DNA from 4 places in the Enterobacter sp. JBIWA008 genome. Region 2 is predicted to be linked to each of the others. Evidence: predicted binding sites of a transcription regulator. Region 2 holds the regulator's gene; each other region holds the start of a gene.
What was found. The regulator CRP, encoded in region 2, controls carbon source genes, mostly activating them, when cyclic AMP is high. The targets are predictions, from matches to a motif close to ATGTGANNNNNNTCACAT.
Positions count from the first base shown of each region.

Region 1 (4,326 bases), 1.9 Mb from region 2:
CCTGTAAGGCTCTTCATTACACCCTGTTGCGTCACTGCGCTGGATACGCGTTTTCAGCTGATAGGTAAATTCATCAGGTATTCCGTCGAGATCCCTTTTAAGGCTATAGACGCAGCCAAAGCGCTTGCCGTTGAACAGAACATTTTTCTGACTGAGCTGAAGTTCTTTTCTGACAACGTCTATTAACTGGGGCGCACGGGTAAGGAGTAGCCTGAACGGCAGCTCGAAGCTGGTGACGTAATCCACATTAAGCAACGCAAGACGCAGCCGCTCCTCTGCACCGGACTTTTGCTCACGACACTCCTCCAGCACCTCTGCCCACTGGCGCGTCAGACGCTCCGGTTCGGCAGCTTCGGTAAGGAGGTATTTTTCAATTTGATAATCAACTCTTCCGGTCATGGTGTGATATCCCGTCGCTGTGGATGCGGTAATTCTATACAGCAAGGTGATATTTATAAAGGACTGAACCGCAACGGCATCCTGAAAATGTCGTTGCGATTCAGCATCCTGACGTTTCGGATCAGTGCGCCATAATCCAGCCCATCAGCAGCGTGGCGAAAATCACCGTCGATGCGCCGCCGATGCGGGTGGCGATCTGCGCGAACGGCATGAGCGACATCCGGTTAGACGCGGACAAAATGGCCACGTCCCCCGTTCCACCCAGCCCGCTGTGGCAGCAGGTCACAATGGCCGCCTCCACGGGATACATATTCAGACGCGACGCGATAACGTAGCCGCTCAGCGCCATCGCAATCACAACCGAACCGCATACCACGACGTATCCCACCGAGAAGACGGACACCACGCTCTCAAGCGGCACGTATAACATCCCGAGGCCGATCATCAGCGGCCAGACCAATGCAGCCGAGACGAATTTATAGCAGCTGTGCGCGCCCTGCTCCATTGAGGCCGGGATCACCCTGAAGTATTTACACAGGACGGCAATCAGGATCATCAGCACCGGGCCGGGAATGTGGACCAGTTTTTCAAACAATCCGCCGACGATGAAAAACGCGCACACCATCAGTAATCCACCGCCCATCAGATGAAAATCCGTCTGCTGCGTGCTCTGCGCCCCTGCAAACAGGCTGGCGTCGTCTTTACTCCGCGTGAGCATGCCATTTCCCGAAAGCGCAGGACGTTTCGCGCCGAGACGCGCCAGCAGGCCCGCACAAATAATGGCGAAGATATTCCCCACAACCGCAGCGGGTGCCAGCTGCGCAACGTAGACGTCCGGCGTCTGCCCCAGTATTGCCGAATAGGCCAGGGACAGAGGCAAAATCCCCTCGCCAATCCCGCCGCCAATGATGGGCACAATGATGAAGAAGAAGGTGTGGTAAGGCGTATAACCAAACAGTGAGCCCACGATGAGACCGCTCAGCACGGCCATGCATGTTCCCGCCACCAGCGGAACAAACATGCGCATCATGCCCTGGATCAGCAGCACCCGGTTCATCCCCAGAATGCTGCCGACCACCAGGCAGGCGATGACGAAATAGAGCAGATTCGCCTCTTTCATCAGCAGATGCACGGTATCAAGGGTATGTTTCCCGAATACGCCAAAATAGACCAGTATGGAGGGGACCATCAGGCACAGGATCGCCGGGCCGCCGATATCCTTCAGCACCGGGATTTGACGCCCCACTTTGGCAAACGCGAAACCGAGGGTCATGATGACCGCGAGTCCACCGATCATATTTTTGGGCAGCAGCCCTGCCCAGGCAGACGTCGCCACGATCGCGGCAATCCCGACGAACAGCATCAACGGGACCGTGCCTACCTCGGTATTGTTGAGCCCAAAGGCAAAACGCGAGGTCGACAGCTCGGAAGTCGGTACAGGATTATCTTTCATATAATCACCTGAAAATTGTGTTCGGATATGCAGAGAAAGGAATAACTGAAACTATTCCTGATACGAAAAAATGTTCTTAAATATAAATAATGATTTAGATGGCCTTTTCTAAAAACAGGCTCAGGGTGAAATTAGCATGCGATATCGGAGAGAAATGTGAACAATACTACCCTTTCCCTTTAAATAACTTAATTCATCATTAAGTAACTAAAGTATCCGTGGCAGTTAATGCAATCTTTTGAAATTAATAAAACCAGAAAGAGTGTGACACTTGTCACTCTTGCCCTGCTATCTAAGCGCTAGATTAGCGCTGCAATAAAACACATAAAATACCCTACAGGAAATACTATGCCTTCATTACTATTACAATCACTGTTTCCGCTCGTCTTTATTATGTTACTTGGATGGCTAAGTGGAAAGCTGGGATATTCCCGGCGTGAAGATGCAAACGTCATGGCAACCGTGGTGATTCGCTTTGCCCTTCCTTTCCATCTTTTTATTGGTGCATTGCATACCGATCCCAATAAAATTAAAAATCTAACCTTTATGGCCGTTTTGGTTGTCGGTTTAATGGGGTCGTATTTACTGACGCTATTTATTTCACGCTATGTTTTTCGTCACGATATCAAGACCAGCGCCATTCAGTCTCTGGTTTGCGCCTTTCCCGATATGGCCTACTTTGGCGCACCGGTCCTGGCGGTTTTGATTGGGCCGGAAGGATTTATCGGCGTGCTGATTGGTAATATTATTACCAGCGTTATCATGATCCCGTTGACTATCGTCCTGATTCGTATGGGTGATAAAAACGGTCATGATGGCCTGGAGGCGCTGCACCCGGGGGCGATGATCGTGCAAAACCTTATCAAAGCGGCACGCAATCCTATCGTCTGGATCCCGGTATCCGGCGTATTACTCAGTCTTGCCGGTGTGCAAATCCCTTCCATTCTCAGCATGCCTATTGAGATGGTTGGCAAGGTTTCAGGCGGACTGTCCCTGTTTGCCCTCGGCCTGCTGTTTTACGGTGAACGTCCAAAACTGAACGTGCAGACATTTACTAATATCAGTATTAAAAACCTGATTCAGCCGGCAATAATGGCCGCCGCAGGGCTCGCCTTTGGCCTTAGCCATACTTTACTGCAGCAGGTCGTAATTATTGGCGCAACGCCTTCCGCTATTGCCGCGGGGATGTTTGCCTTACGCAGCGATACCTATATTGATACCGCATCCTCTTCCATATTAATTGGCACTGCCGTCGGGGTCGTGACCGAAGGCATTATGATCTACTTAATCTCTTAATCTGTTTTATTTTAAAAAATTCAGGAATTACCATGTCCCGGAAAGAAATTTTGTATACCCCCTATAACGGGGCCGTATTGCTGGAGAACCCGCTGCTCAATAAAGGGCTCGCATTTATTAAAGAGGAGCGCGACAATTTTAATCTGCATGGGTTATTGCCGCACAACGTTGAAACCATTGAAGAACAAACCGAGCGCGCCTGGGTGCAGTTCTGTCATTTTAAAAGCGATATTTCGCGTCATGTTTACCTGCGAAATATTCAGGACACCAATGAAACGCTCTTTTATAACCTCCTGCGTTCGCATCTGAAAGAGACATTACCGATTATCTATACCCCGACGGTCGGTGAAGCCTGCGAGCATTTCTCCACGATTTATCGACGCGCGCGCGGCCTGTTTATTTCATGGCCTAATCGCCATCGTATTGATGAGATGCTGCAAAGTTTTTCGCGAAACGACGTTCGCGTGATTGTGGTGACGGACGGGGAACGTATTTTAGGGCTTGGCGATCAGGGTATCGGCGGAATGGGCATTCCGATTGGTAAGCTATCGCTGTATACCGCCTGCGGAGGGATCCATCCGGCCTCTACCCTCCCGATTATGCTGGATGTCGGCACCAATAATCAGCAACACCTCGACGATCCGATGTACATGGGATGGCGTCATCCGCGCATCAGCGACGATCAATACGCTGAATTTATGGATATGTTTGTCAGCACCGTCAAAGCGCGCTGGCCCAACGTTCTTCTGCAGTTTGAAGACTTTGCGCAGAAAAACGCCACGCGACTTCTCCAGCGCTACCGCGACCAGCTGTGCTGCTTCAATGATGATATCCAGGGCACGGCCGCCGTCACCGCCGGTACGCTGATGGCGGCGGCCCATGCGGCGGGCACGCGCATTCGCGACCAGCGCGTGGTCTTCCTGGGCAGCGGCTCTGCCGGATGTGGGATCGCTGAAAAAATTGTTGCGCTGATGGTGGATGACGGTCTGACCGAGCCGGAAGCGCGCAGCCGGATCTTTATGGTCGATCGCTTCGGCCTGCTGACCGACGACATGACTAACCTGCTCGATTTCCAGAAAAACCTGCTTACCGCGCGCGACGCCGTTTGCAGCTGGCAGGTAGACGCGAAGAATATTTCTCTGCTGGACGTGGTGAAGAACGCGCATCCCACGGTGATG
Region 1 is NZ_CP074149.1:2,571,837-2,576,162, forward strand. Features, by position in the region: gene KGP24_RS12465 (helix-turn-helix domain-containing protein) at 1-399, opposite strand, end outside; gene KGP24_RS12470 (2-hydroxycarboxylate transporter family protein) at 521-1,852, opposite strand; gene KGP24_RS12475 (AEC family transporter) at 2,201-3,148, shown strand; gene KGP24_RS12480 (NAD-dependent malic enzyme) at 3,181-4,326, shown strand, end outside.
Region 1: KGP24_RS12470 (2-hydroxycarboxylate transporter family protein) is a predicted target of CRP. The motif match lies at 2,115-2,132, and genes of this name have one in related genera.

Region 2 (4,326 bases):
GCGAGTTCGACGACCTGATCACCGCGAAAATCCACGGCTTCGCCGATGCGATTGACTATTATCGTCAGTGCAGCGCTATGCCGCTGCTCAGCAAAATCACGCAGCCAACGCTGATTATTCATGCCAAAGATGACCCGTTTATGGATCATCACTCGATCCCCGCTCAGGAATTCCTGCCCGACAACGTTCACTATCAGTTGACCGAGCACGGCGGCCACGTCGGGTTTATCGGCGGCACGCTGCGCCGCCCGAAAATGTGGCTTGAGGCGCGTATTCCTGACTGGCTAACCCCTTATCTGGACGGTGCAAAATGATTATTCCCTGGCAGGATCTGGCGCCCATTACGCTCGATAATCTTATTGAAAGCTTTGTATTACGCGAAGGCACCGATTATGGTGAACAGGAACGCTCGCTTGAGCAAAAGGTCAACGATGTTAAGCGCCAGCTGAAAAGCGGCGACGTGGTGCTGGTGTGGTCAGAACTGCATGAGACGGTCAATATCATGCCCCGCAACGCGTTTCACGGCTGATCTTCCACCCTTTTCAGTCAGGGAGTTGCTATGTCTGCCAGACATCCGGTTATTGCCGTTACGGGGTCGAGTGGTGCGGGAACCACCACCACCAGCCTCGCATTTCGCAAGATTTTCGCCCAGCTGAATCTCCGTGCGGCGGAGGTCGAAGGCGACAGTTTTCACCGCTACACGCGTCCGGAGATGGACATGGCCATCCGTAAGGCGCGCGATCTGGGTAAACACATCAGCTACTTCGGCCCGGAAGCCAATGACTTCGGCCTGCTGGAACAAACCTTTATAGAGTACGGTCAGAGCGGCAAAGGGCAGTCCCGCAAGTATCTGCATACCTATGACGAAGCCGTACCCTGGAATCAGGTGCCGGGCACCTTTACCCCGTGGCAGCCGCTGCCGGAACCCACCGACGTCCTTTTTTACGAAGGATTGCACGGTGGCGTGGTCACCCCTCAACACGACGTGGCGCGTCACGTGGATCTGCTGGTCGGCGTGGTTCCTATCGTTAACCTGGAGTGGATCCAGAAGCTGACGCGCGACATGAGCGAGCGCGGCCATTCGCGAGAGGCGGTGATGGACTCAGTGGTGCGCTCCATGGAGGATTACATTAACTTCCTGACGCCGCAGTTCTCCCGCACCCATATCAACTTCCAGCGCGTGCCGACGGTGGACACCTCCAACCCGTTTGCCGCCAAAAGCATCCCGTCGCTGGATGAGAGCTTTGTGGTGATCCATTTCCGCAACCTCGACGGTATTGATTACCCCTGGCTGCTGGCCATGCTGCAGGGCTCGTTTATTTCGCACATGAATACGTTAGTGGTGCCGGGCGGTAAAATGGGGCTGGCGATGGAGCTCATCATGACGCCGCTGGTGGAGCGACTGATGGAAGGGAAGCAGATAGCGTGAACATGTTCCCTCTCCCAGTGGGAGAGGGTTAGAGTGAGGGCATCAACACGCACGATGCCCCATTAATTAGCCCTCGATCACTTCATACGAATGCGTGATTTTTACCGCTTTCTCCAGCATTAACGCCACAGAGCAGTACTTCTCCGCAGACAGGTCCACCGCACGCGAGACCGCCGCGTCTTTCAGCTCTTTACCGGTGACCACAAAGTGCAGGTTAATATGGGTGAACAGGCGTGGCGCCTCTTCGCGACGCTCTGACGTGAGTTTGACCTCACAATCCGTCACGTCATGACGACCTTTTTGCAGAATCGACACCACGTCAATGGCGCTGCATCCACCTGCCGCCATCAGCACCATTTCCATTGGGCTTGGCGCTTTATCGCCGGAGTTGCCGTCCATCAAAATCTGGTGTCCTGACGCGGACTAGCCCAGGAACGTTAAACCTTCAACCCATTTCACGCGCGCTTGCATATTCTTAAACTCCAACGTTGCATTTTTGGTGACAGATTACGCGTGCGTTACATTTCTCGCAATGGAAGGCGACCTGCATCATGCTGAAGCGAGACACCAGGAGACACGCGGCGAAAGCTATGCTAAAACACTCTGGATGCTACAGTAATACATTGACGTTACACATGTATGCAGAGGACATCAAACTTTACTGGCTGCGAAACGTTACGGTAGCCGACTTCCCAGGGTATGGGTAAGAATTCGATTGCAACCCCAGAGTCCGGATGCATCTGATGACTCTGGTGACAGCTTATAACAGAGGATAACAGCGCATGGTGCTTGGCAAACCGCAAACAGACCCGACTCTCGAATGGTTCTTGTCTCATTGCCACATTCATAAGTACCCATCAAAGAGCACGCTGATTCACCAGGGTGAAAAAGCGGAAACGTTGTATTACATCGTTAAAGGCTCGGTGGCAGTGCTGATCAAAGATGAAGAAGGGAAAGAGATGATCCTTTCTTATCTGAACCAGGGCGATTTCATCGGTGAACTGGGCCTGTTTGAAGAAGGCCAGGAACGTAGCGCCTGGGTTCGAGCAAAGACAGCATGTGAAGTGGCTGAAATTTCTTACAAGAAGTTCCGTCAGCTGATTCAGGTTAACCCTGATATCCTGATGCGTCTTTCTTCCCAGATGGCGCGCCGTCTCCAGGTCACCTCAGAGAAAGTGGGCAACCTCGCCTTCCTGGACGTGACTGGCCGCATCGCACAAACCCTGCTGAACCTGGCGAAACAGCCAGACGCAATGACCCACCCGGACGGCATGCAAATTAAAATTACCCGTCAGGAAATTGGTCAGATCGTCGGTTGCTCCCGCGAAACAGTGGGCCGTATCCTGAAAATGCTGGAAGATCAAAACCTGATCTCCGCCCACGGTAAAACCATCGTGGTCTACGGAACGCGTTAATTCCGCTTAAACGGCGTGCCATCGCAAGGTGTCACGCCGTTTTTGTCTCTACTCCCCATGTGGCGCAGGCTGATCTATCACCCGGAAGTTAACTACGCACTGCGACAAACGCTGGTGTTGTGTCTTCCTGTGGCCATAGGCCTGATCCTCGGACATCTTCAGCAAGGCCTGCTGTTTTCCCTCGTGCCCGCCTGCTGCAACATCGCCGGTCTGGACACGCCGCATAAGCGCTTTTTCAAACGACTGATTATCGGTGGCTGCCTGTTTGCCGGCTGCAGCCTCGCCGTACAGCTTTTACTGGCCCGGGATATCCCGCTGCCGCTGATCCTGACCGTGCTGGCAATGACCCTCGGCGTCACGGCAGAAATCAGTTCGCTGCACGCCCGCCTGCTTCCCGCTTCGCTGATTGCGGCCATCTTCACGTTGAGCCTCGCCGGGAACATGCCGGTGTGGGAGCCGCTGCTGATCTACGCCCTGGGGACACTGTGGTACGGGCTGTTCAACTGGTTCTGGTTCTGGCTGTGGCGCGAACAGCCGCTGCGTGAATCCCTGAGCCTGCTCTATGTGCAGCTTGCGGATTACTGCGAGGCCAAATACACCCTGCTCACCCAGCATACCGATCCGGAAAAATCCTTACCGCCCCTGCTGACGCGCCAGCAGAAGGTGGTGGATCTGATAAGCCAGTGCTATCAACAGCTGCATATGCTTGCCGCCAACAAGAACCACGAGTACAAACGGCTGCTGCGCACCTTCCAGGTCGGGCTGGATCTGCAGGAGCATATCTCCGTTAGCCTGCACCACCCGCAGGAGGTGCAAAAGCTGGTCGAGCGCAGCCATGCCGAAGCGGTGATCCGCTGGAACGCCCAGACCGTGTCCGCACGCCTGCGCGTGCTGGCCGATGATATTCTCTATCACCGCTACCCGACGCGCTTTAACATGGATAAGCAGCTGGGCGCGCTGGAGAAAATCGCCCGTCAGCATCCGGATAACCCGGTCGGCCATTTTGCCGCCTGGCACTTCAGCCGCATCGCTCGCGTGCTGCGCACGCAACGCCCGCTTTATCCCCGCGACCTGATGGCGGATAAGCAGAAACGTCTTCCGTTATTGCCCGCGCTCAGAAGCTATCTGTCTCTTAAATCGTCCGCCCTGCGCAACGCCGCCAGGATTAGCGTTATGCTCAGTACCGCCAGCCTGATGGGCATGGCGCTGCATCTGCCGAAACCGTACTGGATCTTAATGACCGTGCTGTTTGTCACCCAGAACGGCTACGGCGCCACGCGGGTGCGCATTCTGCATCGAGCTGGGGGAACGATGGCCGGGCTGATCATTGCGGGCGTGACGCTACACTTCCACGTGCCGGAAGGCTATACCCTGGCAGGGATGCTGGCGATCACGCTGGTGAGCTACCTGATTATCCGCAAAAACTACGGCTGGGCGATGGTAGGCTTTACGGTAACGGCGGTATACACCCTGCAGCTACTC
Region 2 is NZ_CP074149.1:4,431,042-4,435,367, forward strand. Features, by position in the region: gene KGP24_RS21585 (hydrolase) at 1-314, shown strand, start outside; gene KGP24_RS21590 (YheU family protein) at 311-529, shown strand; gene KGP24_RS21595 (phosphoribulokinase) at 560-1,429, shown strand; gene KGP24_RS21600 (OsmC family protein) at 1,496-1,828, opposite strand; gene crp (cAMP-activated global transcriptional regulator CRP) at 2,212-2,844, shown strand; gene KGP24_RS21610 (YccS/YhfK family putative transporter) at 2,902-4,326, shown strand, end outside.

Region 3 (4,326 bases), 1.1 Mb from region 2:
GTCGCCCAGACGGGCCATATCGGTAAAGCCGACGCTGTAATCAATGGTGTCGGAGGCCTGACGGCGGCCGCCACCCATCGAGACCACCGCCATACCCAGCTCACGGGTGTCCATTGCAGAGACAAACCCTTCGCTATCGGCATACACCGCTTTGCTGAGCGTCGCGGTTGGCAGGTATTTCGCGTAGTTTTCGACGAAATCGGTCGGGCCTTTCTGCGCCGCGACCATACGGCCGAAGATGTCCGCCGCTTTGCCATTATCCAGCACCGCCTGAAGCTTCACGCGCGCTTCTGCGTCGTCTTTGGCCAGCCTGCCGGAGATTAACATCTCAACGCACAGCGCCATGGTAACGTCGAACAGGCGCGGGTTACGGTATTCACCGGTCAGGAACTGCACCGCTTCGCGCACTTCGACAGCGTTACCGGCGCTGGACGCCAGCACCTGGTTCATGTCGGTGAGCAGCGCGGTGGTGCGCACGCCCGCGCCGTTGGAAACGCCAACGATCGCTTCAGCCAGCGCAGCAGAAAGTTCATAGGTCGGCATAAACGCGCCGCTACCCACTTTTACGTCCATCACCAGCGCGTCCAGCCCTTCCGCCAGTTTCTTCGCCAGGATAGAGGCGGTGATCAGCGGGATGGAGTCAACGGTCGCGGTGATGTCGCGGGTTGCGTAGAAACGCTTGTCTGCCGGAGCAAGAGAGCTGGTCTGGCCGATAATCGCCACACCAACGTCTTTAATAATGTCGCGGAAGCGGTTGTCGTCCGGGAAGATATCGAAGCCCGGAATGGCTTCCAGTTTGTCGAGCGTACCGCCGGTGTGGCCCAGGCCGCGTCCGGAGATCATCGGGATGTAACCGCCGCAGGCTGCCACCATTGGGCCGAGCATCAGAGACGTCACGTCGCCCACGCCGCCGGTGGAGTGTTTATCCACAATCGGGCCGTTAAGGTTGAGGCTTTTCCAGTCCAGAACGGTTCCTGAATCTCGCATCGCCATGGTCAGCGACACGCGCTCAGGCATCGACATATCGTGGAAGAAAATGGTCATCGCCAGAGCCGCAATCTGCCCTTCTGAGACGGTGTTATCACGAATGCCGTTGATGAAGAAGCGGATCTCTTCGTCGCTTAATGCATGACCATCACGTTTTTTACGAATAATTTCTTGTGCGAGAAACACGGTAACCTCCATGCGGAATCGGGGGAGTTGTGGCGGGTGGCGCTACGCTTACCCGCCCTACGATCCTGTAGGCCGGATAAGCAAAGAAGCGTCATCCGGCATTGTCTGGCAATCAGTAGCTGCTTGCGCTCTTACCGTCGCCGTGACCCAGCGCTTTCAGCAGGCTGGCCAGAAGGCTGGACGCACCGAAGCGGTAGTGGCGGGAGTCCGCCCAGTCGGCGCCAAACAGCTCGTCCGCAATCGCCAGGAACTGCTGGGCGTCTTCAGCGGTACGCACGCCGCCCGCGGGTTTGAAACCAACGGTTTTGGATACGCCCATGTCGCGGATGACTTCCATCATGATGCGCGCGCTTTCCGGGGTCGCATTCACCGGCACTTTACCGGTAGAGGTTTTAATGAAATCCGCACCGGCTTTGATGGAGATTTCAGATGCTTTACGAATCAGCGCCTCTTCTTTCAGCTCGCCGGTTTCGATGATCACTTTCAGCAGCACGTTTGCCGCCGCGCACGCGTCTTTACAGGCTTTCACCAGGTCAAAACCGACCTGCTCGTTGCCGCCGATCAGCGCGCGGTACGGGAACACCACGTCAACTTCGTCTGCGCCGTAAGCAATCGCCGCGCGGGTTTCTGCCAGCGCAATCTCGATATCATCGTTGCCATGCGGGAAGTTAGTTACGGTTGCAATGCGCACGTCCGGCGTACCCTGCTCTTTCAGAGTCTTACGGGCAATCGGGATAAAGCGCGGGTAGATACAGATGGCTGCGGTGTTACCCACCGGCGTTTTCGCCTGATGGCACAGGGCGATGACTTTTTCATTGGTGTCGTCATCGTTCAGGGTGGTCAGGTCCATCAGTTTCAACGCGCGCAGGCTGCTTGCATTTAAATCGGTCATAACATTCTCCAACGGCAGTGCCGTATAAATTTTACCTTGCGGGTCTGTGAGTATTCTAACATTCACCCGCATCCACACTTCGACATTCATCACAGTTAATGAAAACTGCGTACAAATTTGCATTACCGTAATGAGATATTCTTCAAACTTTAGCGCGTAAATTGTCGACTAAAGCAGCGATACCCCCTGTCGGATCAAAAGCCCCGACAGGCTGGCTTTCTAAAATTCGTTCATCATCCGCAGAACAACACTCAAGGAAGCGAATATGCCCCACTCCAGCCCCGACGCCCTGCAACAACGTTGCCAGCACATTGTGACAAGCCCGGTGTTAACCCCGGAACAAAAACGTCATTTTCTGGCGCTGGAAGCGGAAAACAACCTGCCTTATCCGGCACTTCCTGATGCCGCGCGAGCCGCACTGGACGAGGGGGTTATCTGCGACATGTTCGAAGGCCACGCGCCTTACAAACCCCGTTACGTTCTGCCGGATTACGCAAAATTTCTGGCTGACGGTTCAGAATGGCTGGAGCTGGAAGGGGCGAAAGATCTCGACGACGCCCTCTCGCTGTTAACCATCCTCTACCATCATGTTCCGTCCGTCACATCGATGCCGGTCTATCTCGGTCAGCTTGATGCGATATTAACTCCATATGTTAGAATTCTAACACAAGAAGAGATCGATAGCCGAATAAAACGTTTCTGGCGCTATCTTGACCGTACGCTGCCCGACGCGTTTATGCACGCAAACATCGGGCCTGCTGACGGCCCCATCACCCGTGCTATTCTGCGTGCCGACGCAGAGCTGAAGCAGGTCGCACCTAACCTGACCTTTATCTACGATCCAGATATCACCCCAGACGATTTGCTGCTTGAGGTGGCAAAAAACATATGTGAATGCAGCAAACCGCACATTTCTAATGGCCCGATGAATGATAAAATTTTCACAAAAGGCCGTTTTGGCGTGGTGAGCTGTTACAACTCCCTGCTGCTGGCTGGCGGTGGCAGCACCCTGGTGCGCCTTAACCTCAAAGCCATTGCTGAATACAGCACATCCATTGAAGACTTCTTCACCAGCACGCTCCCGCACTACTGCCAGCAGCAAATGACCATCATCGATGCCCGCTGCGATTTCCTGTATCAACAATCGGGCTTCTTTGAGAATAGCTTCCTGGTAAAAGAGGGGCTGATTGATGCCGATCGGTTTGTGCCGATGTTTGGCATGTACGGCCTGGCGGAAGCGGTGAATACGCTCTGTGAAAAGGAGGGCATTGAAGGTCGTTACGGAAAAGACGAGCAGGCCAACGCGCTGGGCTACCGCATCAGCGAGCAGCTTGCGGCGTTCGTTGAAAGCACGCCGGTGAAACACGGCTGGAAGCATCGCGCGATGCTTCACGCGCAGTCGGGGATCAGCTCCGACTCGGGCACCACGCCGGGCGCGCGCCTGCCCTACGGCGACGAGCCGGATCCCATCAGCCATCTGCTGGCAGTGGCCCCCCATCACAAGCACTACGCTTCCGGGATAAGCGATATTTTAACGCTGGATGAGACGATTAAACGCAACCCGCAGGCTGTGTTCCAGCTGTGCCTGGGCGCGTTCAGGACGGGTATGCGCGAGTTTACCGCCAACGTAGCGGGTAACGATCTGGTGCGCGTCACCGGGTATATGGTGCGGCTATCGGATCTGGAGAAATACCGGGACGCGGGGTCAAGAACCAACACTACATGGCTGGGGGAAGAAGCCGCACGCAATACCCGTATTCTGGAACGTCAGCCTCGCGTGATAAGCCATGAACAGCAGATGCGCTTTAGTTAGTCAGGTCATTCCTTTTTCCTGCGTGGACGGGCCGGGTAGCCGCCTTGCCCTGTTCCTGCAGGGCTGCAACCTGCGCTGTAAAACCTGCCACAACCCGTGGACGATAGGCCGCTGCAACGACTGCGGGGACTGCGTGCCCCACTGCCCGCACGACGCGCTGACTATTCAGGCCGGACGCGTCTGGTGGCAGGAGAGTGACTGCCAGCAGTGCGACACCTGCCTGCACCTGTGCCGGCAGCAGGCAACGCCTATGGCGCACCGCTTCAGCCTGGAAGAGATCCTCACTCAGGTCCGCAAATCCGCACCCTTTATCGAAGGGATCACCGTGAGCGGCGGCGAAGCCACAACGCAACTGCCGTTTTTAGTGACGCTATTCTCAGCGATCAAAGCCGATCCTGCCCTGCGTCACCTGACCTGTCTGGTAGACAGCAACGGTCTGTTAAGCGAA
Region 3 is NZ_CP074149.1:682,790-687,115, reverse strand. Features, by position in the region: gene deoA (thymidine phosphorylase) at 1-1,173, opposite strand, end outside; gene deoC (deoxyribose-phosphate aldolase) at 1,286-2,065, opposite strand; gene KGP24_RS03305 (YjjI family glycine radical enzyme) at 2,331-3,878, shown strand; gene KGP24_RS03300 (YjjW family glycine radical enzyme activase) at 3,853-4,326, shown strand, end outside.
Region 3: deoC (deoxyribose-phosphate aldolase) is a predicted target of CRP. The motif match lies at 2,196-2,213, and genes of this name have one in related genera.

Region 4 (4,326 bases), 2.0 Mb from region 2:
TTTATATCAACATAGCTCAGGCCTGCCGGGGTGGTTCATAGTATTAACTTATAGCGCGTCACTAAGCTAGCGCAGGAAGATTCGCCCTTTCAGATACAGGGTAGCCTGGCCGCCAATCAGCACGCGGTCGCCCTTCAGTTCGCAGCGCAGATCCCCGCCACGGTGCGAGACCTGGCGGGCATTGAGTGACGTTTTGCCCAGCTTTTCGCTCCAGTAGGGAATCAGCATGCTGTGGGCAGATCCGGTAACCGGGTCTTCCGGCACCCCTTCGCCCGGGCAGAAGAAGCGGCTGACGAAGTCATATTCTTCTCCCGGCGCGGTCACGCAGACCATTTTATCCAGCGGAAGCATCGCCCCAATATCCGGCGTTAATGCTTCCACCTGCTGCTGGCTCTCCAGCACCACCATGTAATCCCGTCCGACGCGCACCTCTTTTGCCGCCGGGATGCCCAGCGCGCTAAACAGCACCTCGGGAGGATTCTCCACAACCTCCGTCGACCACGTGGGGAAGTTTAGCGTCAGCCAGTCGCCGCTGCGTTTAACCGTCAGTTCACCCACGAAGCGGGTGGTGAAGGTGATTTCGGTGTGCGGGTAGTCAAGGTATTCGAAAATAACGTGCGATGCGGCAAGCGTAGCGTGACCGCACAGGTTAATTTCATCCAGCGTGGTAAACCAGCGCAGCTCAAACCCGCCGTCGGTGCGCACGAAAAAGGCGGTCTCAGACTGGTTATGCTGCTGCGCCATTTTGAGCAGCGTTTCGTCCGGCAGCCACTCTTCCAGAGGACATACCGCTGCGGCGTTGCCGCCAAAGGTTTTGTCGCTGAAGGCATCCACCAGATAAAAATCAATTTCCTGCATTGTCTCTTCCTCTCTTGTTATGGGTTTTTAGCGCAGAAAAACTGTGCCTTTCAGATAAAGCGCGGCCTGCCCGCTCATCAGCACGCGCGAACCTTTCAGCTCACAGCGCACGTCGCCACCGCGCGCTGAAACCTGACGAGCGAACATCGTCGTTTTGCCCAGCTTTTCGCTCCAGTGCGGGATCAGCATGGTGTGCGCGGAGCCGGTGACCGGGTCTTCCGGGACGGAAACGCCCGGGGAGAAAAAGCGGCTGACAAAATCATATTCCCCTTCACCGCGCGCCGTAACGCTCACCTTATGCTCGCCCGGCGTCATCGCCGAGTAGCGTGGCGCAAGCGCTTCAACCTGCTGGTGATTCTCCAGAACGATCAGCCAGGCGCGCCCTTTACGGGCTTCAACGTAGCGGCTGATGCCCAGCGCCGAGAGCATCTCCGGTGGGGGCGTCTCTTCATGGGTTGGACATGCCGGGAAGTCCAGGGTCATCCACTCCCCCTCCCGGCTGACCGTCAGGCGGCCAGAGGCGGTTTCAAAGTGGATCCGCGAGTCCGGGTAGTCCAGCTCGGTAAACAACACGTGCGCGGCCGCAAGCGTAGCGTGGCCGCAGAGATTGACTTCGGTGAGCGTGGTAAACCAGCGTAGCTCAATGCCCCCTTTACCGCAGACGAAAAAAGCCGTTTCCGACTGATTATGCTGCTGCGCCATTTTCAGTAAGGTCTCATCGGGCAACCACGACTTCAGCGGGCAAACGGCCGCCGGGTTGCCGCCGAATGAGGTATCGCTGAACGCATCTACCAGATAAAAATCAATCTCCTGCATAGCCTTACCGCCTGTTTTTATTGTGTTGTTCCGTTATCTTCAATGAAAACTGGGTTCCCGGCTACCGCTTTCATAAGGTAAATATTGCGATCTGCGTCACATAATGGTTGAGTTTTCGCCGTTCAACGTTTTAAGATCGACTCCTCTTCTTTTCAGCAACGAACCTCCGACATCCCTATGACAACGAACACAGTTTCCCGCAGGGTTGCGTGGCTACGCGTGGTCACGCTGGCCATTGCCGCGTTTATTTTTAACACCACAGAATTTGTTCCGGTTGGGCTGTTGTCTGACATCGCTGAAAGTTTCCAGATGGAAACGGCGCAGGTGGGCATTATGTTGACCATCTACGCCTGGGTAGTGGCGCTGATGTCCTTGCCCTTTATGCTGCTGACCAGCCAGATGGAGCGGCGCAGGCTGCTGATCGGTCTTTTTGTGCTGTTCATCGCCAGCCATGTCCTGTCGTTTATGGCGTGGAATTTTACGGTGCTGGTCATTAGCCGTATCGGCATTGCATTTGCCCATGCGGTGTTCTGGTCGATCACCGCGTCGCTGGCTATACGACTCGCGCCAGCGGGGAAACGCGCGCAGGCGCTGAGCCTGATTGCCACCGGTACCGCACTGGCGATGGTGCTGGGTCTGCCGATTGGCCGCATCGTAGGGCAATACTTCGGCTGGCGTACTACTTTCTTCGCCATTGGTATGGGCGCACTGGTCACGCTGGTGTGCCTGATTAAGCTGCTGCCCGCGCTGCCGAGCGAACATTCCGGCTCCCTAAAAAGCCTTCCGCTGCTGATGCGTCGCCCGGCGCTGCTGAGTATCTACCTGCTTACCGTCATTGTGGTGACGGCCCATTACACGGCGTATAGCTACATTGAACCGTTTGTGCAGGTGGTGGCGGGCTTTAGCGCCAACTTTGCCACCGTTTTACTGTTGATCCTCGGCGGCGCGGGCATTATCGGCAGCGTGCTGTTCGGTAAGCTGGGTAACCGGCATGCCTCGACGCTGGTGAACTGCGCTATCGGTCTGCTGCTGGCCTGCCTGCTGCTGCTGATGCCTGCCGCAGGCAGGGAAAGTCATCTGGCGATCCTCAGCCTGTTCTGGGGCGTGGCGATCATGATTATTGGTCTGGGCATGCAGGTGAAAGTTCTGGCCCTGGCACCGGATGCTACGGACGTCGCGATGTCGCTGTTCTCCGGAATTTTCAATCTCGGGATTGGCGCGGGCGCGCTGGTGGGAAATCAGGTAATACTTCACGTATCGATGTCGTCGATTGGCTATCTGGGGGCCATTCCGGCACTTGCGGCGTTTATCTGGTCGGTGCTCATCTTCCGTAAATGGCCGGTGGCGCTGGAGGAACAGGGGCAGCACGGGTGAGGTGTGTTTGTGCCGGGTAAGCGCAGCGCCACCCGGCAATCACATCAATGATAGGTCTTAATAATTTCCAGCACGCCGTTAATAATAAACTGTACGCCCATACAGACCAGCAAGAAGCCCATCAGACGGGAAATCGCCTCGATTCCCCCCTTGCCAACCCAGCGCATAATGGCGCCAGAGCTGCGCAGCGATGCCCACACGATAACCCCGATAATCGCAAAAATCAGCGGCGGCGCAACCGTCAGCACCCAGTCCGGGAAAGTTGCGCTGTCTCGCACCGTTGATGCAGAGCTGATGATCATCGCGATGGTACCCGGCCCCGCCGTGCTCGGCATGGCCAGCGGCACAAAGGCAATATTGGCACTCGGTTCGGTCTCCAGCTCTTCCGATTTGCTGGCCGCTTCCGGCGACTCATGCGCTTTTTGCGCCGGGAACAGCATGCGGAAACCGATGAAGGCGACAATGAGCCCCCCGGCGATGCGCAGGCCAGGGATAGAAATCCCGAAGGTGTTCATCACCACCTGTCCAGCGTAATAAGCCACCATCATGATGGCAAACACATACACCGAGGCCATCATCGACTGATGGTTACGCTCGGCGCTGTTCATATTCCCTGCCAGCCCGAGGAAAAGCGCCACCGTCGTTAACGGGTTAGCCAACGGCAGCAACACCACCAGCCCAAGACCCACTGCTTTAATCAAATCCAACATAATGCCTCGTCGTCCTTATCCATATTGATTCCCGCAAGTATAGGGGGAAAGCGTGGCGTTAGGCCATCAGTGCAACGTAACGATTATTTTCCCTGAAAAAGGATAACCCTGAGTTATCTATATGATTTGAAATACCTCAAAAAAAGTTCATGAAACGTTTTAGCTATTCGTGGCATCGGCTGACTCATTCAGTTGACTTATACTTGCCTGAGCAATAATATCTGCCGTGACTAAACTACTTGCCAGGGCAACCATTGTGAAAAGCACCAGTGATATCTTTAACGACGTTGTTCCGCTGGGTCGTCTTATACATATGGTCAATCAGAAAAAAGATCGCCTGCTCAACGACTATCTGTCACCGCTGGATATCACCGCAACACAGTTCAAAGTGCTGTGTTCCATTCGCTGCGAAGTGTGTATCACACCGGTTGAGCTGAAAAAGGTGCTCTCTGTCGATCTGGGTGCGTTAACCCGCATGCTCGATCGTCTCGTCTGCAAAGGATGGATAGAACGAAGCCCTAACCCGAATGACAAACGCGGCGTACTGGTGAAGCTGACCAGCGATGGC
Region 4 is NZ_CP074149.1:2,439,463-2,443,788, reverse strand. Features, by position in the region: gene KGP24_RS11875 (PhzF family phenazine biosynthesis protein) at 67-858, opposite strand; gene KGP24_RS11870 (PhzF family phenazine biosynthesis protein) at 886-1,674, opposite strand; gene KGP24_RS11865 (sugar transporter) at 1,852-3,048, shown strand; gene KGP24_RS11860 (MarC family NAAT transporter) at 3,093-3,758, opposite strand; gene marR (multiple antibiotic resistance transcriptional regulator MarR) at 4,015-4,326, shown strand, end outside.
Region 4: KGP24_RS11865 (sugar transporter) is a predicted target of CRP. The motif match lies at 1,759-1,776, and genes of this name have one in related genera.